DNA from 4 places in the Peribacillus sp. B2I2 genome. Region 2 is predicted to be linked to each of the others. Evidence: predicted binding sites of a transcription regulator. Region 2 holds the regulator's gene; each other region holds the start of a gene.
The links. The regulator LexA, encoded in region 2, represses DNA repair genes until DNA is damaged. The targets are predictions, from matches to a motif close to CGAACATATGTTCG.
Positions count from the first base shown of each region.

Region 1: a site for LexA is predicted at 2,165-2,178, ahead of ABIE66_RS17685 (Y-family DNA polymerase). Genes of this name have one in related genera too.
Region 3: a site for LexA is predicted at 1,993-2,006, ahead of recA (recombinase RecA). Genes of this name have one in related genera too.
Region 4: a site for LexA is predicted at 4,618-4,631, ahead of ABIE66_RS06195 (YhjD family protein). Genes of this name have one in related genera too.

Region 1 is NZ_JBGCCB010000001.1:3,588,076-3,596,304, forward strand. It holds gene ABIE66_RS17675 (iron-sulfur cluster biosynthesis family protein) at 1-244, opposite strand, end outside; gene ABIE66_RS17680 (YolD-like family protein) at 492-824, opposite strand; gene ABIE66_RS17685 (Y-family DNA polymerase) at 851-2,110, opposite strand; gene ABIE66_RS17690 (C40 family peptidase) at 2,524-3,183, shown strand; gene ABIE66_RS17695 (hypothetical protein) at 3,273-3,800, opposite strand; gene ABIE66_RS17700 (SDR family NAD(P)-dependent oxidoreductase) at 3,965-4,756, opposite strand; gene ABIE66_RS17705 (MBL fold metallo-hydrolase) at 4,781-5,749, opposite strand; gene proC (pyrroline-5-carboxylate reductase) at 6,272-7,117, shown strand; gene ABIE66_RS17715 (VOC family protein) at 7,259-7,690, opposite strand; gene ABIE66_RS17720 (MerR family transcriptional regulator) at 7,978-8,229, shown strand, end outside.
Region 2 is NZ_JBGCCB010000001.1:1,972,460-1,980,688, forward strand. It holds gene ABIE66_RS09930 (tautomerase family protein) at 295-684, shown strand; gene ABIE66_RS09935 (esterase/lipase family protein) at 1,134-2,666, shown strand; gene ABIE66_RS09940 (hypothetical protein) at 2,868-3,155, opposite strand; gene ABIE66_RS09945 (hypothetical protein) at 3,507-3,635, shown strand; partial or broken gene ABIE66_RS29045 (glucosaminidase domain-containing protein) at 3,739-4,095, shown strand; gene lexA (transcriptional repressor LexA) at 4,368-4,991, opposite strand; gene yneA (cell division suppressor protein YneA) at 5,147-5,458, shown strand; gene ABIE66_RS09970 (YneB family resolvase-like protein) at 5,478-6,134, shown strand; gene ABIE66_RS09975 (DUF896 domain-containing protein) at 6,200-6,433, shown strand; gene tkt (transketolase) at 6,665-8,229, shown strand, end outside.
Region 3 is NZ_JBGCCB010000001.1:1,733,910-1,742,138, reverse strand. It holds gene rny (ribonuclease Y) at 1-449, opposite strand, end outside; gene recA (recombinase RecA) at 800-1,846, opposite strand; gene ABIE66_RS08830 (competence/damage-inducible protein A) at 2,194-3,426, opposite strand; gene pgsA (CDP-diacylglycerol--glycerol-3-phosphate 3-phosphatidyltransferase) at 3,449-4,033, opposite strand; gene ABIE66_RS08820 (helix-turn-helix domain-containing protein) at 4,196-5,104, opposite strand; gene ABIE66_RS08815 (DUF3388 domain-containing protein) at 5,113-5,904, opposite strand; gene ABIE66_RS08810 (DUF3243 domain-containing protein) at 6,144-6,401, opposite strand; gene ymfI (elongation factor P 5-aminopentanone reductase) at 6,482-7,207, opposite strand; gene yfmH (EF-P 5-aminopentanol modification-associated protein YfmH) at 7,227-8,229, opposite strand, start outside.
Region 4 is NZ_JBGCCB010000001.1:1,211,387-1,219,615, reverse strand. It holds gene addB (helicase-exonuclease AddAB subunit AddB) at 1-3,001, opposite strand, end outside; gene lepB (signal peptidase I) at 3,190-3,753, opposite strand; gene ABIE66_RS06200 (TVP38/TMEM64 family protein) at 3,787-4,401, opposite strand; gene ABIE66_RS06195 (YhjD family protein) at 4,694-5,068, shown strand; gene ABIE66_RS06190 (hypothetical protein) at 5,079-5,309, opposite strand; gene ABIE66_RS06185 (MBL fold metallo-hydrolase) at 6,433-6,666, shown strand; gene ABIE66_RS06180 (ComEC/Rec2 family competence protein) at 6,722-7,153, shown strand; gene ABIE66_RS06175 (DUF3006 domain-containing protein) at 7,154-7,327, shown strand; gene ABIE66_RS06170 (competence protein ComK) at 7,490-8,053, opposite strand.

The DNA of each region.
Region 1 (8,229 bases), 1.6 Mb from region 2:
CAAAGTCTATTTTCATGACTTCATCCAAAAAAATCATTTTCGATTTCTCCACATATAGAGGGATTCCGTTTGTTTCCGCTTTTTCGGTACCTTCCTCAGGTTCGTTGACCAACCATAGCGCCGTCACACCACTTACCACGCAGCCACAGCCATCAGTATCATATTTCAACTGTAAATATCCTTCTTGTCCCTGTACCTTATCGGCTATTTTCTCAGCCGCTCTTTCCGTCCATTCAATATACATGATTACATGCCTCCCGATGTCTTTGCATTCCCCCATTATAAACGATAAAAATGTTTCTGTTAACGAAACTGCCTGCTTCCTTCTGCAAGATCGGCCGACATGAAAATCACTTTTTCCATTAACCGTGCTACAAGTCAGATTCCCTTTTGCCCGATGATTTCCTTTTATCAAGATGAAAATACAGTAAAGAGGATCGATGTCGTTCCGAAAATGAAAGGCTGTCCCTTGAGAACAGCCCTTCCGCTCATTATTCCATTATCCTTACATCCGCTATATCGGAAAGCCTGATATAGTGAGCCTGCTGAAAGCGATCAACGATATGAAGCTTTTGGGTGAGCTCATTATAATAATGGATCCTGCCGATTAACAGCTGATACCGGTTTCCTTCATAATGAGCAATCGCGACATCCTTTCTTTCCTCCATCGCTTCCCCCATTACCGCATTCATTTCTTCCAGTTGCTGCTCATCCAGGATGCGCTCCGTTTCATAGCCATCCTCCACCACCCAATCCCGCAGCATCTTCACATGCTCCGGCAACATCATCGATGTCCATTTGATACGGCCGCGATCACGAATCATTCTTTTCCCTCCCTTCAAAGTCAACCTTACGCCTTATGCCCACCAAGCAGCCTGCTTCGGTGAACAGCTGTACCCGCTTCTGTATACGAAACTGCACGCAATAACGATTTGGGTCCATATTTATGGCGGATTCGATCAACCGTGTAACTCAATTCCCGCTTTTTCCAGCGCGAAGCATCAAATAAAGTCAGCTGCATTTCGTTATCATCCACAATATTCGAGAGTCGGACCTCTATGCTCCGAACCGTTTTTTGCTTATAGTTCTCATGAAAAAGCTCCAGGCAAACTTTATATAACTCCATCGTAATGTTGGTCGGTTCGCTGATCGAACGCGAACGATGGAAACCACCGCCAAACTCATCCTTGCTGTAACCAATGCTTAGGCTGACCGTCCTTCCTGCCTTGCGATGGGTACGTGCCCTTCTTCCAACTTCTTCGCAAATTTCCAGCATGACCTGCTTGACCTCATGCTCCGCCTTATAATCCCTAAGCAGGATTTGACTTTTGCCAAAGCTGACCTGCCCTTCGATGATCACTGCCCCCATATCCGATAAATCTATTCCCCACGCATGGTGGTAAAGCTGATTGCCCATAATTCCAAACTTCGCTTCAAGTAATTCAAGATCATAATTGGCAAGCTGCCCAACCGTGAATATTCCCATTCCATGAAGGGTTTTTTCTACGCGCCTGCCGATTCCCCACATTTCACGAAGCGGGGAAATCGGCCAAAGTTTGTTTGGCACATCCTCATACTTCCATTCTGCAATCCCTTTATCTTTGGCTTCCAAATCAAGGCAAAGTTTTGCCATAAGCATGTTCGGACCAATTCCAATGGCACATGGGAGCTGTAATTCCCGTTCGATTTCATCTTTTATCTTTTCAGCTATCACCCGGGCATCTCCCCATAAAGAAGCGGCACCATCGACTTTCACAAAACTTTCGTCCACACTATACACGTGAATCGCTTCTTTGGGCACATAACGGTTGAACAAGCGGGTGATTTCTGTCGAGACCCTTAAATAGGTCGCCATTTTGGGTTCAACGACGACAATCCTTGGATCATTCGGAATCTCAAACATCCGCGAACCTGTCTTGATGCCAAATTCCTTCTTCATTTTTGGAGAAGCTGCAAGCACAATGCTCCCCGTCCTCTTCAAATCACCAACCACCGCCAGATAACAATCGAGTGGGTCCAGACCAAGCATGACCGCAGAACAGCTTGCATAAAAACTTTTCATATCGATACACATAATTGATTGTTTCGGCATCGTCCCATAATCCATCATTTCTTCACCCTAACAAGAATATACGTTCGCTTTTATTATATTCATAACTTTAACCGAATATACGTTCTTATTCAATGGAAGTTTTCATACAAATTTCTACTTTTTATTGTAATTCCCTTGAAAAATATAACAGACCCTAAAAACGGATAAATTACCATATTTAAACTATGTTTCCATATAGTTTTTTTCAAATAGATTAATTAGTAACTTGAATAATTTCAAGTGAATCCATATGCTTAGTTTTTTAAAATTCATCCACCCTTTTCAATAGACTTTCGTCTATTTAATTTTAGTCTTACTACTCATTTTTTGTAATGTAATTGTAACCAAAATTATGTCTAATTGTCATAATGGTATTGTAGGATAATATTGTTAAGAATAATAGAGAGATAGATAGAGAGGAAATGAAAATTATGAAGAAATGGATCGCTTCAGCTGCTGTTGCATCTGCCATGATGCTAACCCCACTGCAAGCCTTTGCAAATATCGGAGATCAAACCCTCAGACCCGGAATGACACATAGCGATGTCAAACAACTACAACAACTTTTAAAAACCAAAGGTTATTTCACATATTCAGGTTCACTGACTACATATTACGGCACCTATTCTGTATCTGCAGTAAAAAAATTCCAAAAAGCCAAAGGATTAACTGCCGATGGGATTGCCGGCCGAGGCACATTTAATGCGCTTGGTGTTTATAATGTCAATAATACAAGCCTGATAAGCTATGCAAAAACCTTAATAGGCAAACCTTACAAATGGGGCGGAACAACACCGACTGGATTCGACTGCTCAGGCTTCGTCTATTACGTATTCCAGAAATCACAAGGAATTACCTTACCTCGTACAACATCATTGCTCTATTCCAATACAGGTTTAAAAGTATCATCACCAGCTAAAGGTGATCTTGTATTCTTTGATACTTCTTCTGGAAGAACAGGAGTATCCCATGTTGGGATCTATATCGGAAATGGTCAATTCATCAGTGCTACGTCTTCTAAAGGAATAACCATCACGAATATGGATAATTCTTATTGGAAACCAAAATATTTAGGTGCGAAAACGTTATAAAATCCAGGACATGAGCTCATCCTTGTGAGCGAAATCCCATTAAAAAAACCGGACTGAATTCATAAATGATTCAGTCCGGTTTTTTTGATTTATTTTATATATAATATTTCATCCGTTAAATCCTCTATAGTCACCATGAATGATGAATCCAAATTGGAACGATTCATCATTTCAATATTATACACATGCTCTGAGGGCAAATGGACGACATCGAGAACCATGAATCGCTGACTTTCCGCTTTACTGACATGATTGAGGGCAGCAGTGACAGCCCTTTGTTCGGCCAAACTTTTTTCATCCGTCAAAACAAGAATCAATTTCGCTTCCGCTTTCCCAGGAAATGATTTCTTGACCCCGCCCCGGTGCCATGGTTTCACTTTCATCCCGATTTCCAAGTCAGAATATTCGAGGTCATTACCATGTTGATCTTGAATATATGTATCATTGGTCACCCTATAATAAGTCCCTTTAATCAAAATCCTTTTATCGTCAAGATCTGTAATGAAACCTTCTTCCCCCTTGGCAATGGCTTCACCCATGTTCCAATCAGAGGATTGACAGCTACCCAGAATAAAGACAACAATTATATATATTAAAAGGTTTACAATCATCTTCATGAAAATCCCTCCTAAGAAATAGACGGATTCCCCATGAAATAGTTACCAATTTATTCAGAATAAAACTTCCTTTATTTCATAAAAAAAGGGGAATGTCATCGACATTCCCCTTTTTTTACCTATTATTGAACATCTTTCGCCTTGTCCGGTATCGAAAATCTAGCCTACTTTTTAAAAAATGCTTTTTTCCCTAATGTTTCGGTGATCTTTGGAAACATGTTATACCATTTCCCAGCTAAATTCATCCAGCCAGGGAGGTTGATTTCCCTCTTATTGGTCAGCATCGCCGCTACGATTTTTGCCGCGACATCTTCAGGCTTAAGCATGAACTTTTCGACATTCTTTAAATATGTACCTGATTCATCTGCAATGTTAAAGAAATTCGTTTCTATAGGTCCGGGATTGACGGTGGTCACAAAAACACGATCCTCCATCAGCTCGAGCCGAAGTGCGTTTGAATAGCCAAGAACTGCGAACTTGGTTGAGGAATACAATGTTGATTTAGGAGTGGCAATTTTACCGGCCTGTGAAGCAATATTGATGATATGCCCCGATTTTCGCTGCTTCATATACGGAAGAACCAGCTTTGTGCAGGCCATTAATCCAATGACGTTGACAGCAAACATTGCTTTCGTTTCATTTAGTTCCGTATCCTGCGCTTCTTTAAACGTGCCGAAACCAGCATTGTTGACCAACACATCCACTTCACCTATTTGAGCATGGATGTCATTAAATACCCTTGTCACCTGATCAGTATCTGCAACGTCGAGCTTATAGGCATATGCATCAATCCCATATTGGTCGATGAGTTCATTCTTTAGCTGTTGTAATTTATCCAGACTTCTGGCCAAGAGGACGAGACGGCATCCCTGCTTTGCACTTTGGATGGCAACTTCCTTGCCAATCCCTCCGGAAGCACCGGTGATAACAATAATTTTCCCTTGTAACTTATTCAAAAAAATGTGCCTCCTTGCCTAACATTAAGCGATTGAATACAGAATGACCCCTGATTGGATTTTGGTTTCGACTTCACCCAAATCTTCTAAATAGTCCAGCTGACCGACCGTTTCCGAAAGTGTCAGGCCCACTTCCTGAAGGTATACTTTAGGAAAAAGCTGCTGACACACTTCAAAGGCCGATAAAGGCTTATCTTGAAGCATGCTTTTCACCTGCATGGCCCGGTTATGCTGCCGCTCGAATCGATATTGAATCAAGTCGGCAACCTCATCTCCTTCCACTTCAGATCCATGTCCGGAATAAACAGTGGAAATCGAAAAATCCAATAATTTCTGAAGTGATGCATTATATTGCAGTAACGGACGAGGCCTCATGCCACCCGGAAGTAAAGGCGGTTCCATTAATGGATTGGGTGAAATCTTAGCAAGCAAGTGATCGCCCGCGATCATGACCCCGTCACTTTCCCGGTAAAAGGATAAATGGCTTTGCGCATGCCCTGGAGTCTCGATCACTTTCCAGCCTGGAAGACCAGGAAGCTCATCCCCTTCAGCCAAATATCCATGCAGCTTCCGTTCACTAAGGAATCTGATTTCGTCACGGTTATGGATCAGTTTATTTTTCAGCTCTTCTGCCACTCCAAACTTTGTGGCATAATCAAGGAAAAAACGATTATGGGTTTCAAGGAAATCATCACTGATAGTCAGCCAGCGCTGATTGTTTTTATGTCCATAAACCGGGATTTCCTTATCAAAGAAATCGAGTGCACCAGCATGATCAGGGTGATGATGGGTTAAAATGATTTGTTCGATATCGGTCAGTTTCAGACCCAAATCCCCAAGCCCGTTAGTCAAGGCTTCCTTTGATCGTTTGGTTTTAACACCAGTATCAATGAGCGTCAAGGCATCCCCTTTAACTACATAAACATTCACATCACCCACTGCAAACGGCGTGGGCAAAGCAATTTTTGCAATATTTCCATTCCAATTCGCCATAATCTTTTCCACCTTAGAAATTATATTTATATAAATCTTTTTATACGCTAAACAGAATTACTTAGTATACTTAGCAAGAAAACGAATGTATAATTACCATTTTACATGCATTTTTAAATACTGTCATTATTTTCACATAATTCATGTCTATTTTTTGTCGTCCATGCATATATTATCATTGACAGAGTACTGATATATCCTTCATAATCACAAGTAATTAAAGACGGCATGGCTTTGATTAAGGCCAAGTAAATTTATTGATGGCGTAAAGAGAGTGAAGCTCGGAATGTGCTGAAAGGCTTCATCGCCCCCTCATTATTGAACCTACCTTATGAGCCTTCAGGAAAACCTGACGTAATTCCCGCGTTAGAGGATTCAAGTGCAGCTTTTCTGTTTATTTATTATGGAAAAGTTGAACAAAGGTGGTACCACGGAAGCTAGACCTTTCGTCCTTTATTGGATGAGGGGTCTTTTTGTTTTTCAAAAAAAGCCAGAAATTTAATAGGAAAAGGAGCGGGAAATATGAAAAAAATCGCGTTTATCGGAGCTGGATCGATGGCAGAAGCAATCATTTCGGGGCTGGTGACCCAACAGGTAATTGACCCAGCAAATATTTTTGTAACAAATAAATCCAATGATGATAGGTTCAATTATTTAAAGGAACAATACGGTGTAACTGCCACAAGATCGCTGAAGCTTTTAGTACAGGATGCAAACCTTGTCGTACTGGCCGTGAAACCGAAAGATATTTTAGAAACGATGCAATCAATAAAAGAATATATTCGGGAAGAAATGCTATTCATTTCAGTTGTGGCCGGGGTTCAAACTGCAAGCTTGGAAGGAATCGCCAACAAGCGGTTCTCGATTGTCCGTGCCATGCCTAATACATCGGCAGCTGTGGGAAAATCAGCAACGGCCCTTGCGGCTAATGGTCATACGAAAGACTCGCAATTACAAACGGCGATTACTCTCTTTGAAACGGTGGGTACGGTGGCAGTCGTTGACGAAACGCAGCTCGATGCGGTAACAGGCTTATCAGGAAGCGGACCGGCTTATATTTATTACTTGGTCGAAGCATTGGAAAAATCAGCAGAAGAAATAGGTCTCGATTCCGAAACCGCGAAGCAATTAATTCTCCAGACACTGATGGGTGCGGCCGATATGTTGCAGAAATCACCTAAAACCCCAGCCGTGCTAAGAAAGGAAGTAACTTCACCAGGCGGAACGACCGAAGCAGGTCTGAAAGCACTTCAAGCACATCAAGTGCAAGAAGCTTTCATTGCCTGTGTACAAGAAGCGACTGAGCAATCGAAGCGAATGGGCAATCAAATAAGTAAAGAACTTGCCAAGCATGTAGTTTCTCAGTAAATGCCCAGAGATGATGATTGGCTGTTGCCTAGCACTCCCTTACAGGCAGCGGCTAGGCAACAGTCCTTTTTATGATCTGGACTCCTTATAAGTGGCATAGGGAAGGTCCAGGTCAATTTGATTTCACAGCTGCAGTGAGCGTTACTTTATAATCAGCATATCCGATTCATCAAAACTCCAATCCTTCGAATACGCAACCTCCCAATAGTAACCATCGGGGTCTGAAAAATATCCGCTGTATCCTCCCCAAAAAACCTCTTGAGGTGATTTCTCGATTGTGCCTCCGGCCTTTTCAGCCTTGTTGATCACCTCATCGACTTCTTCAATTGATTTAGCATTATAAGCAAGCGTAATACCCGGGAAACCATTTTTCTTAGGCGGTTCTATCTCATTGATGTCTTTTGCTAGCTTCTCTAAAGGATACAAAGCAAGTTTCGTTCCTGCATTATTAAAAAAAACGATTGCGGGTTCGTCCTCTTTAATCGATGTATGGAATCCCAACCCGTCCCGGTAAAACCTTAATGATTCATTGATATCCCTGACACCTAAAGTTATAATGTTGATCCTGTTCATACTAGTCCTCCTTTATACATTGTTCATTGGTAATTCGACATTTGAATCATTTTTCCTTTTAAAGCTTAATTGACCGGCAAACCACGCACTCACAAATGCTCTTTAAAGCTCCTAACAAGGCTCACCATTTTCCAAAACCGACTCCAAGAGATTCCCCCCTTATTGATCGTTTCGCATGCAAATTACGTAGGAAATCCACTTTCTTTGCCGAATGAAAACATGTTTTGTCATCTGTAAAGGAATTGCCTCATACTTATCGAATTCAACAACCAAAAGGGGGAATCTCGATGAATACAAGTGCAGTTGCCCGGTTACTGAATGTTTCCCATAGTACGATTCAACGCTGGGTTACTCAATTGAACATGGAAGTAGAACGGAATCAGCTTGGCCACTACCAGTTTTCAGATGATGACATTGCATTATTGAGAAAAGTCCAAGATCAGCTGAACGAGGGCATCATTCTCCAAAAGGTCAGCATATCAGAGAAAAAAATTAGAAAAGCAACCGTCCAGAAACACCCCGAAACGAATAAAGAACAT
Region 2 (8,229 bases):
CACCTTGTTAATGGCCAAGTGGCAACAGATGCTGAAATTGACTTGGCAATGGGGCCAAAAGATGTAATAAGAGGGTTCCTTTAAAAGGATACACGGGGTCAACACATTAAATAGTAATGCGAAATCCAGTACTGTTCGATTTATCGAGGGGAAATCTAGTTGTAAAAAATGCCTTACTTAGGATTAAAAAGTAACGTATAGAGTAGATGAAAAGTTCTAACTCTAAAGTAAAAATCCTATTTATGCTAGCACCAGGGTAACGTAATCAAATATTAACTATGGAGGGTATTTATAATGCCACTAATCAGATTTGATTTAATCGAAGGGCGAGATAAGAATTCTTTAAGACAGCTATTGGATGCTGCTCACCGGGCAGTTGTTAAAGCTTTCGATGTACCCGAAAAAGATCGATATCAAATAGTTCATCAGCATCCAGCTCATGAATTAATAATAGAAGATACCGGGTTAGGTTTTAAGAGAAGTAAGAACTTAGTAGTAATAAGTGTAACTAGTAAACAAAGAAGGGAAGATCAGAAGCAATATTTTTATAAAGTTTTGGTTCAAGAGTTGGGAGAAAATTGTGGAATAGAACCAAATGATATTATGGTTTCAATTGTTACCAATGGGGATGCTGATTGGAGTTTTGGACTAGGGGAAGCCCAATTTTTAAATGGTAAATTATAAATGAAATTCTCTTAAAAAGGATGGCGGGGTCGCGTGGAAATCTAACCCACCAGAAACTACACGAGCCTCTCACGCGGTTTTAATGTTTGGGAGCCAGGTAAATTCACGTAGGCATCAACCTAAATAGAATTTTCACAAGGCGTACTCCATGAACAGCTTCATAAATGAAAAAGCCTGTATATTAGATGAGTTCAAGGAAATCTTCATACTTTATCTCTATGTTAATGAATTTTCTTCTAGTTTTTTTCTCCCATCTTTTATGAATTCAGCAGGTAATGGCATGCGAGAGTACAAATATAAACTAATGAATGCTATAGAAGACCTGTAAAGGAGGGCATTGATAATAGGCGAATTCGAAAAATTCCATAGGATATAGGGGGAGATAGCAATTGAAAAAGAAAGTAATCAATTATGTCGTTTTTCTTGTCCTCATTCTTACCATATTAATAATGGCTAAGCCTAACATTTCCTCAGCAGGAAAATTGAAGCCGCCATCCGAAACTTTCAACCCAGGGGATTGGTTTTTGGGAAGTGTCCCTCCCAATCTTGACACAAATAGACCTCCGATCGTTTTTGTCCAAGGGAAAAATGGCAGTTCAACCAGCTGGTACGGTGAAACAGACTATCATGGTGTCAATGATATGTATACCAAAGCATATGAAGCCGGTTACCAAACGGTTTTTGTTCAGCTTTATGATTCAGCTGGAAATGGATCAGTGAGCCAATATGCTAATGGAAGGCTGTTAGCTCAAATGCTTGCAGAAATCAGTAACCATTTCGGCGGCGAAAAAGTAAATATAATAGCCCACAGTAAAGGGGGGCCAGACACCCAAGCGGCTCTAGTACACTATGGAGCGCACCAATATGTCGGAAGGGTCATCACTTTAGCGTCCCCTCATCACGGTTCTAACCTAGCTGATTTGGCTTATAGCTGGTATGCGGGCTGGCTTGGTTCCCTATTGGGTCAAAAAGATGAAGGAACTTATTCTTTACAAGTTGGTAAAATGGCGGAATTTCGATCTGTCACGGATAACCATGTTAACTCCCGTAAAAATATGTATTTCACCGTGGCCGGTATGAATAGGGGTCCGGTTCTTTCAGCTTTATCAATGGGTGGACAATATTTATCTTCATATGGAGAAAATGATGGTCTAGTGAATGTTTGGAGTACAAAAATACCCTACGCATCACATTTATTTACGGATCCCAACTATGATCACGACAATATTAGAGTAGGTTCAGCAGTATTTTCAAGAATTGAACCCTATTTAAGAAGCAATTCTACTGCTGGGATTCCTGGTTTAAATGTCAATTATAAAGAACGGGTTGAAGATGATGTCATCACAACCGCACTCTCTCAAACCGTCCTGGGAGATGTCCTGCAACAAAATGTCTGGAACGAAAAAAGTTTCCATGTAAATGAAGCAGCCCCAGGTAATATAACCATATATACAGCTTCAAATGATGTCGAGGTCGAATTAATTTCTCCTTCCAATAAAAAGTATGCACCTTCCTTAAAAGTTCATTCTGCAAAAAATGAAACTTCCTTTTTTAATGGTGCCACCATCCAAACATTTAATAGAAATAACCTAGAAATTGGTGACTGGAGAGTTCGACTGAAGACTAAATCTCCAAAAGACGCATACCTGTTCACAGCACATTTTAACGAAAAGAATCCCATTACATTAAGTATGGCCGGAAAAGTTAAGCAAAAAGATGCAAAATTTTCAATAAAGAATCCAATGAATGATAACAAAAGGCCAATCAGCACAACATTTTCGGTTCATCTAATAGATGAAAACGGTAATGAAATTCGTGAAAAAAGCTCCATTAAGGTAATGGACGCCGAAAATTTTTCTGGTACTCTTCCAGAAGTACCTAAATCAGGTGTTTATAATGTAACGATTGATGTCAAGGAAAAAAATGTGAATGGTACTGAAAGAACCCGTACATTGATTCGTTCGGTCTATATAGAAAAATAGTAAAAATGATTAGAAAAGACCTTCTCTTAATTGAGAGGTCTTTTTTTGGGGTGAAATGTATTGAAATGATTCAGCAAAAGGAAACAGCCGGGCCGTATTTCATATTGGTACTAAGTGAGCGGTTGATCGAAGGGTATTTAGCAAGTCAGATCCCCCTGCAACAAAAAAGATTCATGAAATCCAACGAGTGCCATCTAGGGTCTAATCCGTCTTTTGATAAGATTCCCTATAAGATAAAATACCAGTTTTGAGTGCAGAATAATTGCCAATGCTTGCATAGCCATAAAACCAGCCCATGAAAATTCCTGCAACCAAATGATGACGGTGGCTAATGAAAATGGAAATGAATAAGCCAATACCCAAAGCGATGGTAGGGATGAATTTTGGTGGAATATGAAAAATGACCTTAATAAGTTGAGTAAGAATCATGATGGTAGGAATGGCTATCACTGCATCCCAAAAGTTTGTATGGATAGTTGGGTAGTCCATAATGTCACCACCTTAATTTAGAAGTTTCAAAATTAATTTTTACCATTTATAAAAGGTTTATACCATAGTAATTCATTAAATGATTGATCAAATAAAGTATATGCAAATGGTATGAAGATTTTCAGCTTCAATTAAAATGCCATCAATCCATTGAATATTAATGGGTTTGATGGCTTTTACTAGAGAGGGAGAATGATTAATCCAAATTGAAGCCGTACTTTGTAAGTTATCACCTTATTGATAATAGTGAAAACAATTAATAACATTTTTTTTGCTGGACAAGCTGTAAAGTTTTTCAAAGTTTAGAATACGATAAGAATGAAGATATCCAACTAATAATGGGAGGTTCTAATGAGCGAGGAATCGTTTATTAAGGAAATTGCTCCTTATGCCCAAAAAATTCAAAAGGAATTTAAAATTTTACCTTCTGTTGTCATTGCACAGCTTGTTTGGAGAGTGGTTATGGGACAAGCTTATTAGCAAATCAAGGGAAAAATATATTCGTACAAAAGGTGACTATAAAGGAGAGTCTGTCATTATTCAAACAATCGAATAAGTCAACGATGCGCCTGTTCAAGTATGGTCCAAATTCAGAAGATATCCAACATGGGCAGAAAGTTTACAAGATCTTGCCAATCTATATGTAAAGGGGACTTCATGGAATAGAAGTTTGTATACAGCTGTCATTAGGAAAAAAGATTACAAAAAGGCACTTCAAGCAATATTCGATGCGGGCTACGCCTCGGACCCGAAATATATAGAAAAACTGGTGAATCTAATCGAAACAAGTGATTTAACTAAATATGACGCAAGCAACGAAGAGGTCTATCATATAGTCAAAAAGGGGGAATCCGTCTCTAAACTTGCCAAAGCATATGGTTCTACACAAGTGCAGATTCAACAGTGGAAGGGTTGGCCGATCTTAATCTCATTAAAGTGAACCAAAGATTAAGAGTGAAATGAACTTTTAAAAGGGAGCGGGATTTTAACGCTCCCTTTTTTTATTGGAATGCGGGTTTCCTATTTTTCAAAATACATATATCCAGAAAGGCGTTAGTTTCCCTTTCATCCTGCATAAATGAGAAAGGATGTTAATAATCTTAAGAAAACTCGATTCTATCAAAAAAATATATCAAAACCTAGTCTTCCATATGCATAATGAGAGAATTCGAGACATAAATTAAACAAACAAAAAAAGCGCGGTTAGCGCTTTTAGTGTATTTGTCTATATAAGCCTATAACTTTTCCAAGTATCGAAACATCTCTTAAAATAATTGGTTCCATATTCGAGTTCTCAGGCTGAAGCCTTATGTAATCCGGTTCCTTAAAGAATCGTTTTACAGTGGCTTCATCATCTTCCGTCATGGCCACGACGATATCTCCATTATTGGCGCTGCTTTGTTGTTTCACGATGACATAATCTCCATCATGAATTCCTGCTTCGATCATACTTTCACCCATGATTTCCAGCATGAATACATGGTCATCATGCGGAACCATGCTTTCGGGAAGCGGAAAGTATTCTTCTATGTTTTCGATGGCCGTTATCGGCATGCCCGCTGTTACTTTTCCAAGTAACGGAACGTTCACGACATTAACTTTGGGGATATTGTTCGCTTCCTCCAAATTCAGTATTTCAATGGCCCTCGGCTTGGTTGGGTCACGTCTTATCAGGCCTTTACTTTCCAGGCGGGATAAATGTCCGTGTACTGTTGAACTTGATGCAAGTCCAACTGCTTCACCAATCTCCCGTACGGAAGGTGGATACCCTTTTTGGCGGACCTCTTCTTTAATGAAATCAAGGATATCTTGCTGCCGTTTTGATAGTTTAGTCATATGTGCACCTCTTCTCCAATGTTCTTTGCTACATTATAGCATGGCCCCCAACTCTATACAAACATAAGTTCGAATTTTGTTGTTGACTGAAACAAACGTTCGTATTATAATTTGGACGTAACATACGAACGAACATTCGCTTTGGAGGGATATTTATGAAAAAATTATACAAAAATTATATTTCTACGATTCTATTAGCGGGATCGGTATTCATCTTTTCAATTTTATTCTCTTGTACATTAGACAATGATCAAAAAAAGGATTTCCTTTCTATAGAAGTAAGTGAAGGCGACACCCTATGGGGAATTGCCGAAGAGTATGAAGAAGCTGATTTGACAAAAAAAGAATTCATTGGTTGGATAGAAGAGCATAATGGAGTCAGGGCGGATACGATTAAACCTGGTCAAGTCATTGTCATACCGGTTAAAGGGGAAGAACTTGTTCAGAATTTGGCCAGTCAGCAGTAAGTAGTGAAGGTAGGGTATTATGAAAGCAGTAATCTATTGTAGGGTTAGCACAGAAAAAGAATCCCAGGAAACATCATTGGCAAGGCAGGAAGATGAATTAGTTAAATTGGCGGAAAAGATGGATGTGGAAGTTGTTTCCATAATAAAAGAACAGGCAAGCGGTTATGAGTTAAATCGGGATGGCATATTTGACATGCTTGAACTATTTAAAACCAAAGAAGCTGAAGTTCTATTAATCCAGGACGAAACTAGACTGGGGAGGGGAAATGCCAAAATAGCCCTTTTCCATGTCATCCTTAAAGAAGACGTGAAAATTTATACGCTCTCACACGATGGAGAACTTGAGTTATCTGATTCGGATGCCATGGTCATTCAGATAGTCGGTATTGTAGAAGAATATCAAAGGAAACTACATAATCTAAAAATAAAACGCGGGATGATAAGAGCGGTTGAAAAAGGATACCGTCCGCAAAAAAACCTTCATAACCAAAGGAATTCTACTGGAAGGGACCGTATGGAGATTCCAATTGAAGAAATTATTAAACTCCGGGCCAATGGATTGACATTTGCAGAAATCGCAGCCACTTTAAGGGGCTTTGGATACAATGTATCTAAAGCCACTGTGAACAGGCGTTTTCTCGAGCATCAACTAAATACAGAGGAAAGTCAATCATAGAACTTGTAATTTCGCTTTTTTTTTAATAACATGACAATATCCGCAGATTACGAAGGAGCGAAATTATGCTATCAAAAGAAAAATTAGCCCGTATTAATGAACTTTCAAAAAAGGCCAAGGCTGAAGGTTTGACGGAAGTTGAGGCGAAAGAGCAAACCCAATTAAGAAGTGAGTATTTGGAGACATTCAGACGGTCCATGTCCGATACGTTGGAGCATGTGAAAGTCGTTGATCCAGAAGGTAATGACGTCACTCCTCAAAAGATAAAGAGTATTAAAGAAAAAAGAAACTTACATTAATGCTTGGACTATTCTCATGGAACACTCCATTTGTGGATTCTTTTAGCCTTTAGGAATAAAAAGAGAGTGCATTCATGTATGTATTCCCCTATTTAGCTTAATCTAAATAGGGGACTTCTCTAATTTGTAGAAAATTGTATTATTGGGTTAGTAAATAGTGATTTTAGTTGTGATATTATGCTGGTCACTATAATATAAAGAGGTACATTACAGGAAGGGATGTTTTACTATATGTTAGATAAATTAGATGCACTTTCTATCAATACGATTCGTACGTTATCGATTGATGCAATTGAAAAGGCTAATTCCGGCCATCCAGGTATGCCGATGGGGGCAGCGCCGATGGCGTATAAACTATGGACTGAATATATGAATCATAACCCGAAAAATCCGGATTGGTTTAATAGGGATCGCTTTGTTCTTTCAGCTGGTCATGGGTCTATGCTGTTATACAGTCTTCTTCATTTATCGGGCTATGGCTTATCTATCGATGATTTGAAAAGCTTTCGCCAATGGGGAAGTAAAACTCCGGGACATCCTGAATTCGGACATACTGCAGGTGTAGATGCAACGACGGGACCGCTTGGACAAGGTATCGCAATGGCAGTCGGCATGGCAATGGCAGAACGCCACTTGGCAGAAAGCTACAACCGTGATTCTTATAATGTAGTCGATCATTATACATATAGCATTTGTGGAGATGGGGATTTAATGGAAGGGGTTTCTGCTGAAGCTGCTTCATTAGCTGGACATCTACAACTTGGAAGGCTTGTTGTTTTATATGATTCTAATGATATTTCCCTTGACGGCGACTTAAGTCAATCATTTAGTGAAAGCGTAGCAAACCGGTTCAAATCTTATGGATGGCAATATATCCGCGTTGAGGATGGGAACGATCTTCAGGAAATAGCCAAAGCACTTGAAGAAGCGAAAACCGACGAAGCACGCCCAACTTTAATAGAAGTCAAAACGGTTATTGGTTACGGTTCACCAAACCGTTCAGGTAAATCAGCTGTTCACGGCGCTCCGCTTGGTGCAGATGAGCTTAAGTTGACTAAAGAAGCATATAAATGGACATTCGAAGCGGATTTCCATGTTCCAGAAGAAGTGTATTCACACTTCAATGAATCTGTTGTGGATGCAGGCGCTCAAAAAGAAGAAGCTTGGAATGAATTGTTCAAAAATTACAAAGAAGCACATCCTGAGTTAGCCGAGCAATTGGAGCTGGCAATCAAAGGTGAACTGCCTGCTGACTGGGATCAGGATATTCCGGTCTATGAAGAAGGGAAAACATTAGCTTCCCGTGCTTCAAGTGGAGAAGTGTTAAATGCGATTGCCAAAAGGGTGCCTAGCTTCATTGGTGGTTCTGCAGATTTAGCCGGATCTAATAATACTGCCATTAAAGGTGAGACAGACCTATTACCTGGTAATTACAGTGGTCGTAATATTTGGTTTGGTGTACGTGAATTCGCTATGGGTGCGGCCTTAAATGGTATGACCCTTCATGGTGGATTAAAAGTGTACGGAGGAACATTCTTCGTATTCTCTGATTATTTGCGTCCTGCTATAAGAATGGCAGCACTGATGGGACTTCCTGTAACGTATGTATTCACCCATGACAGCATTGCTGTTGGGGAAGACGGACCGACACATGAGCCAATCGAACAATTAGCATCATTACGGGCAATGCCTAACCTAGGGGTAATCCGTCCGGCTGATGGCAATGAAACGGCAGCAGCCTGGAAAGTGGCAATGGAGTCTACAAATAAACCAACTGCCCTTGTACTGACTCGTCA
Region 3 (8,229 bases), 240 kb from region 2:
GTTAAACCGGAAACACGTTCAAGCTCTGTTTGCTGCTTACGAACCGTCTCGTCCACTTTGCTTTCCATCTCTTCAATATGCTGTTGTCTTTGGTTTAGAGAATCTTCTTTTTTCTCCAAAAGGCTTTCACGTTTGTCTAACGTTTCATCCTTGCGGTCCAGATTCTCTTCTCTTTGCAATAACCGATTTTCTTGTTTTTGTAATTCGTTCCTTCTTTCACGGGATTCCCGATCCGAATCGGAACGAACTTTATGAATTTCATCTTTTGCTTCCAACAAGGCTTCTTTCTTAAGTGCTTCCGCTTCACGTTTTGCATCCTCAAGGATGTGTTCCGCAGAGCCCTTTGCCCCTGCTATTTTACTCTCAAATTTTGATTTGTGAATAAAATAACCAACAACTGCACCGACGATTAGGCCAAGCAAAGTGAAGATGATTGTCATGGGTTCCATCGTTTCACCTCCCCTTGCTATGAACTTTTTACATAAAATGTTGAACTGTCGGCAAGTACATTGCACATAAATTCAATATACAGCACTTAATTTTCAAAATTTTAGTTTGAAAAATTGTAAAATATACATATTAATTGTATAGTTGAGAATTTTTATTGTCAAGCGTTTGTCCCTTATGTATCAATGATTATTCAAGTTTTCTTAATATCAACCATCATTAACTACAGCATTCATTATGGAAGAAGTCTGGATATCTGTTTTCAATGCCATTTAATCCGCTGAAAATTTCGCACTTTTCTCACAATATATAGAAAAGGCCTAAGCGAACAAGCTTAGGCCTTTTCCTACCATTAATCAAGTAATTCAAAATGCTCTTCTGTTTCATTTTCTTCTGGTGGTAATTCATGCTCTCCATCAAGATTATAGTGATCTCTGATTTTCTGAGAAATTTCCAGAGCGATATCCTTATTTTCTTTCAAGAACAGCTTCGCATTTTCGCGGCCTTGTCCGACACGCTCTTCATTGTATGAGTACCACGATCCGCTTTTAAGGACGATATCAAGATCTGCACCCATATCGATGATTTCACCTTCCTGGGAAATCCCTTGACCATACATGATGTCAACTTCTGCTTGACGGAATGGTGGAGCAACTTTGTTTTTTACAACTTTGATTTTGGTTTTATTACCGACGATTTCATTACCTTGTTTTAATTGTTCCGCACGACGCACTTCCAGACGAACTGTTGAATAGAACTTCAATGCCCGGCCTCCCGGAGTCGTTTCTGGATTTCCAAACATAACACCGATTTTTTCACGTACTTGGTTAATGAAAATGGCAATGGTATTTGATTTATTAATGGCACCAGACAGTTTTCTAAGTGCCTGAGACATCATCCGGGCTTGAAGACCCATATGGGAATCTCCCATTTCGCCTTCTATTTCAGCTTTAGGAACAAGTGCTGCCACCGAGTCAATGACAATGATATCTACCGCTCCACTTCGAACTAACGCTTCAGCGATCTCTAAGGCTTGTTCACCAGTATCAGGCTGCGAAAGCAGTAACTCATCAATATTCACACCAAGTTTTTCTGAATACGCTGGATCTAAAGCATGCTCGGCATCAATGAATGCAGCCGTGCCTCCAGTTTTTTGTACTTCTGCAATAGCATGTAAGGCAACAGTCGTTTTACCGGAGCTTTCAGGTCCATATATCTCAATGACCCGGCCTCTTGGATATCCGCCCACTCCCAATGCTACGTCCAATGCTAAAGAACCGCTTGAAATCGTTGAAATCCTACGATCAGTCTGTTCCCCAAGTTTCATAATAGAACCTTTACCAAATTGTTTTTCAATTTGTTTTAACGCCATATCTAAAGCCGCTTGACGATCACTCACTCAATTTCCTCCTCTATATTCAAATAATCGGCTGTCCGATTAAAGGTGTACTTACGTTAGCAATTTATTTGAGATCAAGGTTTGCATCCTGTCTCAAAACCTATCTTTACTATATACTCTTTTTACTATTTTGCCAAGCAAAAAGTCGAACATTCATTCGTTTTTTTCTTGCGGGATATTCTTTGTAAAAAAGCTTTTTATCTTAATGAAATCTCCATTTCCTTTCACTTACTCCCTAAAAAAAACATTTTCATTGAATTAACTTTTTTCTTTTTTCCCTTTTTTTCAAGAAACAAACTTCTTGAACCAAATAAAAAGCAGAGCTGTAAAAAGCTCTGCTTCAGCGTTCATAAATCCCTTAATAGGTAATGACATCCGTACTTCACACTGCGAATACGGTTCTGCGCCCTGCTTCCGGAAAGGTTCAACTCTTTGAAATGAGTGTTTCCATCCCGATATGAAATGCCGATAAATACTGTCCCTACAGGCTTGCCTTCTTGTTCATCCGGCCCTGCGACACCCGTAAAGCTTATGCCTACATCCGCATCGAGCTTTTTCCGGACATTAGAGGCCATTTCCATTGCACACTCACCGCTGACCACCCCATGCTCGGAGATGGTATTATCACTGACGCCGAGGACATTCGACTTCGCATCATTCGTATAGCTGACAATACCGCCTTTGAAGACTTTACCGGCGCCTGGGATGGTTGTCAGCTGTTCTTGGAACATCCCTCCGGTCAAACTTTCGGCTGCCGCGATCGAAAGCTTGCGGACCGTCAATTCTTTTACAAGTTCCTTTATTAGCGAAGTATTATCACTTCCATAATAGAACTTACCTACCCTGCTAAGAATTTCTTTTTCCGCTTCTAAAATAAGCTCTTCGCATTTTTCTTTAGAAGAGTCTTTAGCGGTGATCCTTAACGTCACTTCCCCTTCGGCTGCCAACGGAGCAATTGTCGGATTCGTTTGATTGACAAGGAGATCTTCAATCACCGTTTCCAGTTCGGCTTCACCTATCCCGTAAAACCGAAGAACCTTGGAATCGATCCGTTCATGCTTTTCCAATTTATTCATGATCGATTCATAACCATAACTTAAAAACATCGGCTCCATTTCACTTGGCGGCCCAGGCAGGAGCATATATGTAATCCCGGATTTGGACAAGACCATTCCCGGTGCCATGCCATGATCGTTTGCCAACACTTCACTGCCTTCTAAGACAAGGGCCTGCTTTTTGTTGTTTTCCGTCATGGTCCGTTCCCGCTTTTGGAAGTAAGCTTCAATGGATTGCAAAGCTTCATCATTAAAAACCAGCTTTTTCCCTATATGGCGAGCAATCGTTTCCTTCGTTAAATCATCTTTGGTAGGACCGAGTCCACCGGTAAAGACAATCAAGTTCGCCCTTGATTCAGCGATTTCTATAGCTTGTTGCAATCGTCGGTCGTTATCCCCAACCACAGTATGGTAAAAAACATTGATCCCCATTTCCGCAAACTGCTGCGATAAGAATCTTCCATTAGTGTTATTGATTTGTCCTAAAAGAAGCTCTGAGCCCACTGCAATGATTTCTGCATCCATCTTTTCAAAACCACCATTCGTTTTACTTAGAATTAACAAATACTTCTTTGTTTTTTATAAAATAATCCAAACCTGACCATATTGTAAAGATTAATGCAATCCATAATGCGATATTAGCAAACGGAAGTGAAATGAGGGCAAACGGAAGGTTATGCAGCAATAATGCTGAAATAGAAACGATTTGTGCCCATGTTTTAATTTTACCAAGCTGGTTCGCTGCAACCACTTCGCCTGTACCCGCTAATACCAAACGCAAACCGGTCACGGCAAACTCACGACTTATGATCACGATGGCAATCCAAGACTGACCGTACATTAAATCCAGATCAACCAAAACAATTAGGGCAGCCGAAACCAGAAGCTTATCAGCCAATGGATCTAAAAATTTCCCTAAATCAGTAATCATATTATATTTTCTGGCAAAATGGCCATCGATCCAATCCGTAGTAGAAGCGATAATAAAGAGGATGGCTCCAGCTAGGTGCGCCACTGGCAAACTGTATTCTCCCCAAGTCAACGTCCCCCATGAAAAAGGTACGAGCATGATAATTAAAAATACTGGTATTAAACAGATTCTTGCTACTGTAATCTTATTAGGCAAATTCAAAACTTTTAACCTCCAAAATTTACGCCTGCCATTTCGGCAATGCGTTTTAGATCTTAACATAATGCTTATATGTATAATTTAACTCAAAATACAATCTAATATGCCGGGTGGACCATTTCCCGCCTGAATTATATAGAGAAAAAATAGTCATCTATAAGATGACTATTCGGCTTTCGTAAATTGTATCGTTACCAATTGCGTATTCACTTCAGTCGGTGAAATGGAATACTCCAGCTTCTCATCATTCACAAAAATTTCCGTTTCATACGCTCTGCCAACATTGATGACAGCTTCTTTTTCATTGGTGAAATCAACTTCCTGGCTTTTGTTCTTGTCGATGGTGCCCTGGAATAGTAATTTACCTTCACCATTTTTTATGCCAACCCATGGTGAGCCTTTGGAAGTCACCTTTAATTTAAAGGTATCCGTATCTTTTAATTCATACGTACTATTTTTACCGGTGGAACTGATGACGCTAAGTTTTTGCTCTTTCTTTTCATCTTTAACATCTGATTCATCTTCAGTCTTCTTATCAGATGAATCTGGTTTTACTTCATTCTGTTTCTTGTCTGCATTCTCTTTTTCTTCGTTAAACCCATCACTTTTATTGTAGCCCACGGCTGCATTCTCTTTAGCGTTCTTTTTATCATCATTATCTGGGTTACCCATATAGTTCAATACCAGTACCCATATCAAAACGGCCACACCAATTACTAAAACGACAGCCAAGATCTTCGGTAACATTTCTACAACCTTCGAATCCCCTGCCGGTATCGTTTTTCTGGATTGGACCCTTGAAAGCTGTTCTGGCAATTCCTCGCTATAGACTGAGGGCACTTCACTCTTATATTGTTCAAAAATCTCTTCTGAATCCACCCCGACCGCTTCACAATATTGCTTTATGAATGCCCGTACATAGAACTTTCCAGGCATCATACTGTAATTTCCTTCTTCAATGCCAATGAGGTAACGCTTTTGAATCTTCGTTAATTCCTGTAAATCTTCTAGGCTAAGACCTTTTGCTTCCCTAGCTTCCTTTAATCGATTACCTAACTCAGTCAAATAAAACACCTGCCATTTTAAAAGTCAAAGGAACCAAAATCGGACCCTGAAAACTGGTCTTTTTGGTCTACAACTTCATATGTTATTTCTTCTTCTGGATTGTTTCGCAATTCAATAATATAATCAAAGTCTTCTAGGGTATACTCCGTATTTTGGACAAAAACATCCGGATGTTCAATGACTTTAACAGCATCAAGCCTCATTATTTCGCGAATCAACTGCCAATGACGCTCATTTGCACGGCGAGTGGAAACAATTCCATCTAAAATGAACAAATTATCATTATTATATTCATCCTCAATAAGCTGACTGCGGATAGTCTGCTTCAAAAGGGTCGATGACACAAACAACCATCTCTTATTAGCACATACACTCGAAGCAACGATAGATTCAGTTTTCCCGACACGTGGCATGCCTCGTATCCCGATTAATTTATGACCTTCCTGTTTAAATAGCTCGGCCATGAAATCGACAAGCAAGCCTAGCTCATCACGGACAAACCTAAAAGTGTTCTTCTCATCAGCATCGCGCTGAATATAACGGCCATGCCTGACAGCGAGACGATCACGCAATTTAGGTTCCCGCAGCTTAATGACCTTTATCGTATCCATCGTATGGAGGATTGATTCGAATCTTTCTATATTACGGCTGTCTTTCGCCAACAAAAGTAAACCACGCCTGCCTTCATCGACCCCGTTAATAGTGATGATATTGATGGACAGCATACCCAGCAGGGAGGAAATATCCCCTAATAAACCAGGACGGTTCACTTGAATTTCATATTCAAAATACCATTCTTTATTCTCCACGATAACACTCCTTAAGCCTAAAAGCTTTTACCCAACATCCGGGGCAAAACTTATCCACCGTAAATTTCAAGATTTGCACCCATTAATTATTATTGTCTAGCTTCTATAATATAGCATTTCGGGATAAGTTAAAAGGAAAAACCCTATAAAAATATTCATTTTTATATAAGAGGATAAATAGTGATCAACTTCAATCCAAAGGCCCTGTTAATTAATAACAGGGCCTTTGGATTGATATTTTACTTTGATCCATTGTTCTCGACTAACTTGACCATAACGCTTGCCATGGCATGTTTTTCTTGATCGCTTGCGACCGACCAAAGATCAGCAAGTACTTTCTCTTGATCATTCTGGGGCTCAACCTGCTTAGCAAGGTAATCACCGATTTCGTAAGCCAAGTTGTTAACAGCACCTTCTGACAAACCTTGTTGTTCACCTTGATTTAATCTGTCGCCTAAGAAATTTTTCCATTGATCCCAATTGTCTAGTACAGACATGAATGGTCACCCTTTCCTTCAAAATAGTACAAAGATATTTTGTGAAGGAACCGAGGAAATTATACATGTCTTTAAAAAAATCATGTGTACCATCCACCATTTACGCCTAAGATTTGTCCAGTTATATAAGATGACTTGTCAGAAAGCAAATAATATACGGCCTCGGCGACTTCTTTCGAATTGCCCATCCTGCCCATTGGGATATCACCTTTGATGATTTCCAAATCTTCAGCACTGAAGGATTCGAGCATGGAAGTGGAAATCGCACCGGGGGCAACGGCATTCACCCGGATTCCATTAAGGGATACTTCTTTGCTAAGCGCCTTGATAAAAGCATTTTGACTGCCCTTGACCATTGAATATAATACTTCACAAGATGCACCCGTCTGCCCCCAAATGGATGTGACCGCAACAATGGCGGCCTGTTCTTGGTACATCAGCTTAGGAAGAAGTTCCTTTGTTAATTGGAAAGGGCTCGTTACATGCAACTGGACCATTTCATTGACGATTTTCTCATCCATGTCCGATATGAGCCCATAATAACTATTGCCACTATTTAGGACGATTGCATGAAGGGCAAAAATATTTTCCGCCAATTTCTTGTAGCCGTCCGGTGCAGCCAAATCTGCTTGAACCGGAATAAGTTCTACTTGATGAGGCTTCAGTTCTTCAATTAGTTCAAGGATCGCTTCTTCATTGCTGTTATAATGTAAATAAAGTGAATAATTCTCCTCAGCGAGCTTTATAGCGATTTCCCTGCCGATTCCTCCACTGGCTCCAGTAATAAGGGCAAAACGTTTCCCCACATTCCCGCCCCCTTTTATATTATTTAGGAAGTACCTGACAGACAGTCATCCGTTCTTCGGATATTAAGTCATTGGCGACGTTCCTGATATCTTCCATCTTTAGTTTTTCCAATACTGACACCACATCGAACAGGTTCATATCATTGAAAGCATATCTGGTGAATTGGTTCGCTATATATTCCGGCGAATTCAGAGAACGAAGGAAAGAACCGATTTTTTTCTTGATCGTCCTTTGCAGGCTTTCTTCATTCAAGCCTGTTCCTGCTTTTGATTTTTGCAGGATAGCAAATAAAGACTCGGTCAACTCATCAGGTTTGGCACTGTCCCCGCCAATTAACGCAAACCCAAAACCTTGTTCCTGTGTATAATCATAGGAGAAGCTTTGATCGATCAACCCTTTCTCGTATAGCTCCTCATGCAAAGGTGAACTCTTGCCAAACAGCATTTCCAAATAAATATTGGTCGCCAATTCCCTTTTCAAAAGCTGTGAACCGGATTGATGGACATTGATGGCCTTGATGCCCAGCATCACTTTCGGTGTCTGGACATTCATTTTTAAGATTTCCTTATCCTTGGCAACGGTTTCCGGCTCTTGGTCAAATTTACGTTCCACCTCAGGCTGTTCGTTGTACCCTTTATTATTTTGATTATCCCGAATCAGCTTCATGGTACTTTCGACTTCTACCGGTCCTACAACGAATAAGAGCATGTTGCTAGGATGATAAAACGTATTATAACATTCGTAAAGCATATCTTTGGTAATATCAGCAATCGATTCCACAGTACCGGCAATATCAATTTTCACTGGATGTTGATGATACATATTGGCTATCGTCCCGAAATATAACCGCCAGTCTGAATTATCATCATACATATTGATTTCCTGCCCAATGATCCCTTTTTCCTTCTCTACCGTCTTTTCCGAAAAGTAAGGATCCTGGACAAAGTCGATTAAAGTCGTTAGATTCCTATCGAAATCGGACGTGCTTGAAAATAAATAAGCTGTACGGGTGAAGGAAGTA
Region 4 (8,229 bases), 760 kb from region 2:
GAATGGCTTCCTTGCCTATAAGCGATTTGGAATGGGTGACGACGATATCAAGGTATGTCAACATTTGCAGCGCGAGTCCATAATATACTTCACTCATGTTCAGTTCCTTTTCACTCGACTTATAATCGAGCACACGCAAATAGACACCCTCACCTTCTTCCGCTTTATCCACACGGTCGATTCTCCCGATCAATTCCATCTTCGTACCGTTTTTTAATGTGAATGAAAGTGGCGGCAGCTCTCCATTTTTCCCGAATCCGAGTTCTAATCCAATTGGAGCAAAACCGCTCACCTTTGCATGTTCACTTAATACGATTGAGGCCCGTCCAATCACGTGTTCCAGTTTCCTGCGTAAATAGTGATGGCGGTTCGTACTTAACAAAATCTGATTTTGAAGTTTGGGAGCAAGTCTCTCCACAGCAATTCTAGCTAACTCCAAGCATTGTTCCTTAGTCAATGTAGACCAAGGAATTTCATGTTCCTTTAAGTAATCGGAAATCATTTTCAATGCTCCATGAAACATCTCGCCAATATCCGGTGCATCCAAACGGAAAATTTGCCTTTCCCTCAATTTCAAGCCATGGGCGGCATAATGGGAAAACGGGCAGCTATTAAACATTTCCATCCGGGATACACTCGTAAGAATGCTCTCACCATATAATTGCTTACTAGTTTCCTCAGATAATTTCTTCGTTCTATTTTGATAAAAAAGGCTCGATAAAACCTTGGTTGCCGACGGACCGACCATTTCATCCTCCATAATGGAATTATATACATCCCACCATAGTGAATGGATTGGATAGTTCCTTTTTTTCAGTTGCAATTGGGCAGCCAGATATGATAGTGCCACATCATAATTCGCCGCATATTTCACCTGTTCCTCGGCAGAAAGATCGGATGGATCGTTCATATAATATACATCTGAAACGTTAGGCAATACGTCCCTTACCCGTTTCAAATAGGATGAGGGTAAAAGTGCCTTTCCTTCCTCGTCGGCAAGCGGATATGATAGATAAAGGGCCTCAGCAGGTGTAGTAAAAGCTTTATACGCTGTAAACTCCTCATCAAGGAGGCGCACTTTTGAACTTGGAGCAACATCAAGCCCACCAGCCAGCAGCATTTCACGATCACTATCTGAAAATATCCCGTCAGATAAAGCTTTCCCTGGCAAAACCCCTTCATTCAAGCCGATAACAAAAGCTGTCTTCACATCATCGAGGCGGGATAAATCCAGATTAGCGACTAGGACTTGGTCAATTGCAGGCGGTACCAAAGAAAATTCAAGAGATTCCAGGCCAGCTTCAATGATTGACGCAAACTGTTTCATGGACAGCTCTTCCCCGCTCAGCAGTTCAACGAATTGGTCCAATAGGTCGACAACCGCGTTCCACGTTTGCTCATGCTCTCTAGCCGATACCAAATCACCTGATTCTTCTGCCTCTAGTTTAAGCTTTTCCAATTTTTCCGGTACATGCAATTCTTCAAGATATAGATAAAGGGCTTCACACAATTCCCTGCCATTAGCAGCCTTCTTAACCCGTTTTGAGAGCTTCAAGATGGGCTCGGTAAATAATTGCTTCATCTCATTCAACTCTTGCTCAAGCTTCATTTCCTTATCCGTTTGGTTCCGGTCCTCGAGTTCCAGTCCGCGGAAGCGCCGGTAGGTCCAACGATCTTTGGACGTCCACCTGCTTCCTTTAATTCCACGGGCGAGCACATAGTTTTCCAGCTTATCTACCTGTTCGCGCATCCTATCGTGATTTTTTTGCAGAGGAAATAGAAGCTCCGTCTTGATTGCACGAAATACCGGCTCATAACGCCAATAGCCATTGATGATCTCCAAGGTGGAACGAATCAGTTCAATCAGGGGATGATTCAGCATGGTCCGTTTGGAATCGACGAACAATGGAATTTGATAATCCCTAAACACGGTTTGTAAGATATCTGCGTATGCTTCTCCATTACGGACTAAAATCGCAATATCACGGAAACGGTGCTGTTTTTGTCTGACCAGCGACAAGATGTCCCGGGCAACTCCTTCAATCTCAGCCCTGCGGTTAACTGCCTGGGCAATCGTTACATCAGGTGAATGCTCAAACGTCCGTGCAGGACGAATGGCAAAATAAGTTTCCAGATGATTCAGCCCCGGACTCTTTCCGAACCTCTCAGTCCCTTTTAAGATTCGATCTTCTGTAATTGGTATACCGTTCCTCAATCCAGCCTGATAAAGGTGATGATACAGATTCCCCGTTTGCCTGAACAATTGCAAATCATCAGGAGCATATTGCCTGTAGGGCTGATCTAACGTCAGCGAGATCGTTACACTCCTGCACAGCTTCATCATTTCTTCCACAATCAATAATTCCTGTGGCGTCAAGCTATAAAAACCATCGATATATATATCCGCATTCCTTATATATGAAGACTCTGACATTTTCTCGATAAGCAAAGTGAAATAGTCTTCGGAATCTAAATATTTGTCAACCATTTCATCCTCAAAAGCCTGATAGACCAATTCAAGGTCATGCAGTTTATCCTGAATGCCGCTGCCGGACGGTGATGTTTCGGCCAAATAATTTTGAATGTCATCAGGTTGGATGCAATACTGCTTGAACTCAGCCAGCATTAGTTCCATCTGTGCAATGAACCCCTGCTTTTCAGCAGAGCGGCGAAACATCTTTAAATCTTCCTTTTTATCATCCATGATCTTCCGTATCAACATATTAACGCCAACGCTGTCCAAATGTAGCCGGCTCATTCCCCCAGTTTCCTGAAGAACGCGCCAAGCCAGCCTGCTAAAACTGAAAACCTGTGTCCGGATCATTCCGGCAAGGTCTGGTGTTTTAATTAATTTATATTCAGATAGAAACGTCATCTGATCAGGAACGAGGTAGATAATTGGATTGCCTTCGGGATCTTCTGCCAATTTGGAGCGAATTTCGTCCAATATATGCGAAGTTTTCCCTGCACCCGATCTTCCCAGTAAAAAACGGAGTGACATCTCTTTTCCCCCTTATACAACATAATATCTAGATCTATCATACCAGAAATACTTTCTTTTTTATGACTAGGTTTCTGTTTCCAATTAGGCACACTTTCTATTATTTTACCGTTTCCCTTAAAAAAACACCAATCGTACGTTCGCGTTTTCCCCAAAAGAAAAAGCCCTCATAATTTTCGGGCTTCGAATCATTCACCTGTAAATCTATAATTGAATTCTTTGAGCGGCCAATATCGAACATCGACTTTACCGATAACATTTTCAACAGGTATATAACCAAAGTGACGGCTGTCCGCACTTTCAAGACGATTATCACCCATTACAAAAAGCTTGCCCTCCGGGACTGTGGTCATGTCCGTCAATTCTTTTAAGGTAAAATCACCCGTAAAATCCTGTCCCGGAAAACCTTCCTTATATTTCTCAAGATAAGGCTCATCCACTTTCTCACCATTTACGTAAAGCCAATCATCTTTATAACGAATGCGGTCACCTGCAATCCCTATAACTCGCTTAACATAATCTTCTTGTGAATTCGCATGAAAAACAATAATGTCAAATCGGTTGATATCATGAATCTGGTAATTGATTTTATTCACGACAAGTTTATTGCCATCTTCAAGGGTCGGCTGCATCGATTTTCCTTCAACATCATAGCTTGAAAAGAAAAAAGTACGGATTAAGATGTAAATAACAAAAGCTATCATGGCTGCTTTTATCCAATCGGATAAAGTATTCTTGTTTGTTTTTTCCATCTAGTTCAACCCCTACTACATTTATATACTAATTTATTGTCCTTCTTCTCTCTTCATGCTTTTATTTAACCGGACTTCCAGTCTTTTTCCTACATACCACAGGATAAAGATGACAATCCCGATAATGATCGTACGTACAGGCTTATGTATTAAGGACACTAAATCGTAACCTACGAAGCTGATCGTAAAAATCATCACCGCTTTCCCTCCTACGACTGCAAGTCCATATTGCAAAGGACTGACTTTTGAAAGTCCAGCCACGATATTCACGATAGCCGATGGAGTAAAAGGGAAGCAGAGCAGTATGAACATGGGACCGAATCCATGGCTTTCCACCCAAACCATCAACCTCTGTACCTGCTTATGTTTTTGCAAAAATCGAAAAAACCTCATTTGACCATATCTTCTAATAATTAAAAAGATCAAAAAAGAACCAGCTACAGCACCAATCCAAGAAAATAAAAACCCCCACCAGAGACCAAAAGCCGTTGCATTAGCAAGCACGAACACCACTAAGGGCAAAAAGGGCAAAAAGGCTTCCAGCATCGGCAGTAAGATCCCAGGAATTGGACCGAATGAGCGATATTGCTGAATAAGCGCCGATATATGATCAAGTGTAAACCACTCACGTATAGTATCCAAATCCATAATTATCTCCCTCGACATGCTACTATAAAAGCAGCATAAACTTATTAAAAACCGTTTATTTTAGATATATCACTTTCCCCTGAAATTGCAAGAATTATTATCCATATATCTTCATACTTTCCCTATCTCAGGAAAACATAATCTTGTTAACAAAAATTTCATCATTTATCAAAATTGCTTGCATATGCACTGAAAATGCATTAGGATTAAAAAATGAGAACAAACGTTCTAACTTTTACTAAGTATACATATTAATATTGTAAACGTGCTACTTTAGAAAGGAGCGGTCATGATGACCCGCATTCCAGAAGATGACCGAAATATGATTGAAAAAGCCATCTACCTCCCTATGGTTATTACAGTCTTGAACCGGGATCTCAAGGTCATCGAAATTAGTCCGTTTAAATTAAAAAGGCCCTATTCGGAACTAGTCGAACATATTTTAACGGTGGTCCAGGACGATCTTGCCGAGGTACGGCGCTATTTGCGCAAGGAGAATATTAAAGTAAGTCAAATCAAACGCGATGAATCCTTCACGATGTATTGTTTTTTATATAAAGGATACGAGGAACATCATAATTACTTCAATCCCCGCCTTCGCAACAAAACCGAAGACTTGTTATGTTATTACTTTTTCGAAAAAAGTCTCCGCTCAAGGGAAATTTAGCGGATTATCCCTATTGCAGACATCCTCCATATTGTTTGCCTATGAATGATGGGTGATTGGAGTCTTTCGGGAAGGATACAGATGCCTGGGGGAAGGAAGATATGACCATTAAATCGCATCTGATCTTTCCTGGCATAAAGATAAGGGATTTCAATTTTTCCACTGTCCTTAACGAATAATAGGTTGGGCTGGCATGCTCATAATTAATCGTCATTTTAATCACCACTTTAATTCTGTACAATAAACATAACTATTCCCCAACACTATCATTTTAGAGTCAGCACAGCATTTTTGCAAAAGATTGTTAACGGCATTGTCTGAGTAAAGTCTTTGAAAACCAAATTACTTTAATTAAAGAGTCTCTGACAGCTTATAAAAATAAATCGCCTACTTATAAATTAACCAACAAAAAAGCGGAAAGTTTATTATGGATATAAATCCGTATTCGATTGGAACAAATTCATAAATGAAAAACGTCAACCAGAACTCTTTTTTTTTAAGTCATGTCTATATACTGCCCCTATACCAGTCTAGCCATCTACTAGTAACCATCTCTTGATATAAAAAAGAACTTCCAGAAAGATAAGAACCCTTGTGAATAGTTTGTGAAATATTGAACAAAATATTTGAAACATAGTGGATGTCCAATATATTATGAAGTGAATCACTAACAAACTTATACCCCTTTATTTGATCGTTAAAAGTTTCTCCAACCCTTTTTTCTTATAAAAAACCATGCAATGTTTAACCCCTGCATGGTTTTTCTTTTTTTAATAATCAATTCGAAAATGTAAAGCATATTCCGTTATAAGAATCCGAGATGGACTTAACAATATATAGGGTTTTATATGGGTGAATAATAGAATTAGCCACAATTTCAATCGATTCCCCAGAATTTGTGACAAAATTCCAAACTCCCTTCACATATTCTTCACCTACATCATAAAGGCCTACGCCTATACCCTTTGCAATATCTGCCGTTTGCTTGCAGGTTTCTAGCTGCAAAACATACTGCTGTTGGGTGAGCCCTAAGTTTTCATACCCGATCTGATTGGCGATTTTGAGGAACTCATCCGGATTTTAATAGTTCTTTTATGTAAAACTATTATTCACTGTGAAATTCTGGACATAATTTATATTCAAAAAATCAGCGGATTCTTTAAACAATCATCATAGATACCCAGGACAGGACATTTTAACTGGTATTTTATTAGATTGCTCCTATCTATGTTACTCGTAGCTCCTCTTCATATTTAAGTCCAGAAGAAAATCAATATTCTACTAGTTGCTATTCTTGTTTTATCTTTATTCACTGGATTAAAACAACTGAGGCAGCCTCAAATATGAGGGTACATTTCATCAACGTGGGACAAAGAGATTCAATTCTTATTCAAACAGGTAACGAAAATGTTTTAATCGATGGTGGCGGAAAAGAAAAGGGCGACGATGTTGTTGCCTACCTAAAAAAAACACTTAATGCTGTAGTATCCACTCACCCCGATGCGGATCATGTGGGCGGTCTGGCTTATGTGATTAAAACGCTTAATATAAAATCTGTCTATGCCCCTAAAATCTCTCATATTACCCAAGCGTACTAAGACTTTTTAACGGCTGTTAAGCAGAAGAAGCTTACTAAAAAAAGCGTAGACTGGCGTGGAAATCAACACTAAAGCTAAGGATAATTCCTTAAAAATCATTGCACCTGTTAAAGACTATGCTAAGTCTGACTTAAATAACTGGAGTGCTGTCCTTTTACTTAAACACGACAAAAAAACATTCTTGTTTACAGGTGATGCTGAAGAAAAAGCCGAGACAGATATGCTGTCTAAAAAACTAATACCAAGTGTGGATGTACTTAAAGTCGGCCATCATGGTGCAAAAACATCAACAAGTTCAGCTTTCATTAACAAAACAAAACCGAAATACGCTGTAATCAGTGTAGGGAAAAATGGATATGGGCACCCTACTTCTACAGTTGTAAAACGGTTGAATTCAGCGAAAGCCCAAACCTATCGCACAGATAAATCAGGTAACATTATTTTTACTTCTACAGGTCAGAAAATTACTGTAAAGACGGTGAAATAAATGGTACAAGGAATTATTGATCGCTTCGAAGGAAAGGTTGCTGTCGTTGAGATCGATGGTGGTGTCATGAAGGATTATCCTAAAAGTGCTCTTCCTAAGGGAGCAAAAGTAGGGGATATGCTGATTATCGATGGTGATAATATTTCCATTTCCAAAGAGGCACTGAAAAATTAAGAAAAGAAATTGACGATCTAATGGATGAATTATTTGAAGATTAATTATGGAACCCTTCTTTAATAAGAAGGGCTCTCATTATTTTCGAGTGAATTCGTACGCTTGTTTTCTTTACTTTCATTCCGATCATGCTTTTATGATTATCCCAGCCTGAATCCCTTTCTAACGTGGTATATACTTTGACATTACCTCTGAAGCCTTGACTCCATTTGCTTCGGTGAACAGATAGAAAGATTTCCTCTTTGTTTCCTCAATCCTCTGGATGAGTTTCGTTTTTAAAAAGGATGTCCGGTGCAGCTGGTTTTCGAAAGAACTGCATGATACTTCTATATCGACGGTTTGTTTATTCCTGAATGTGATGGTTGTATGTTTGGAATCCAGGCGATCATAGGATACTACATGCTCATGTGATATCCAGATGCATTGGGGACGCAACGGAGATGTAGTTGGAAAGAAGAAGATCGAACTCGTCGGATCAATCGCGATCGGTGCTTTATGTGTGATGTTTATGAGCTGTTTCGTGCCTTGCTTGCGTCCTTCATAACTTGACCCGAAGAACTCACAGCTTTTCTTTACTATCTCCAAAGGTTTAAAGGGCGAGACGAATTCGTCCTCCATTTCAACGATACGGGCATATATTTTACTGCCATAATTGATTGGCGAAACCATTAGTGTATATGGCGTGATTTCATACTCCTCGATGATTCCCTGACTGTTTTCCTTCATTATTAATCCACCTCTTCCTCATTGCATTAAACACTTTTTTCACTTTAACAAAGCTTATACTCTTAATTGCTGTTTGTACCCCTCCATTCCCCATTGTCAATAAATAGGTGAAGTCAGATGGGAAATATATGTTAAATTACTCACTATAATAGCACAACCTGTAAAGATAAAAAGCA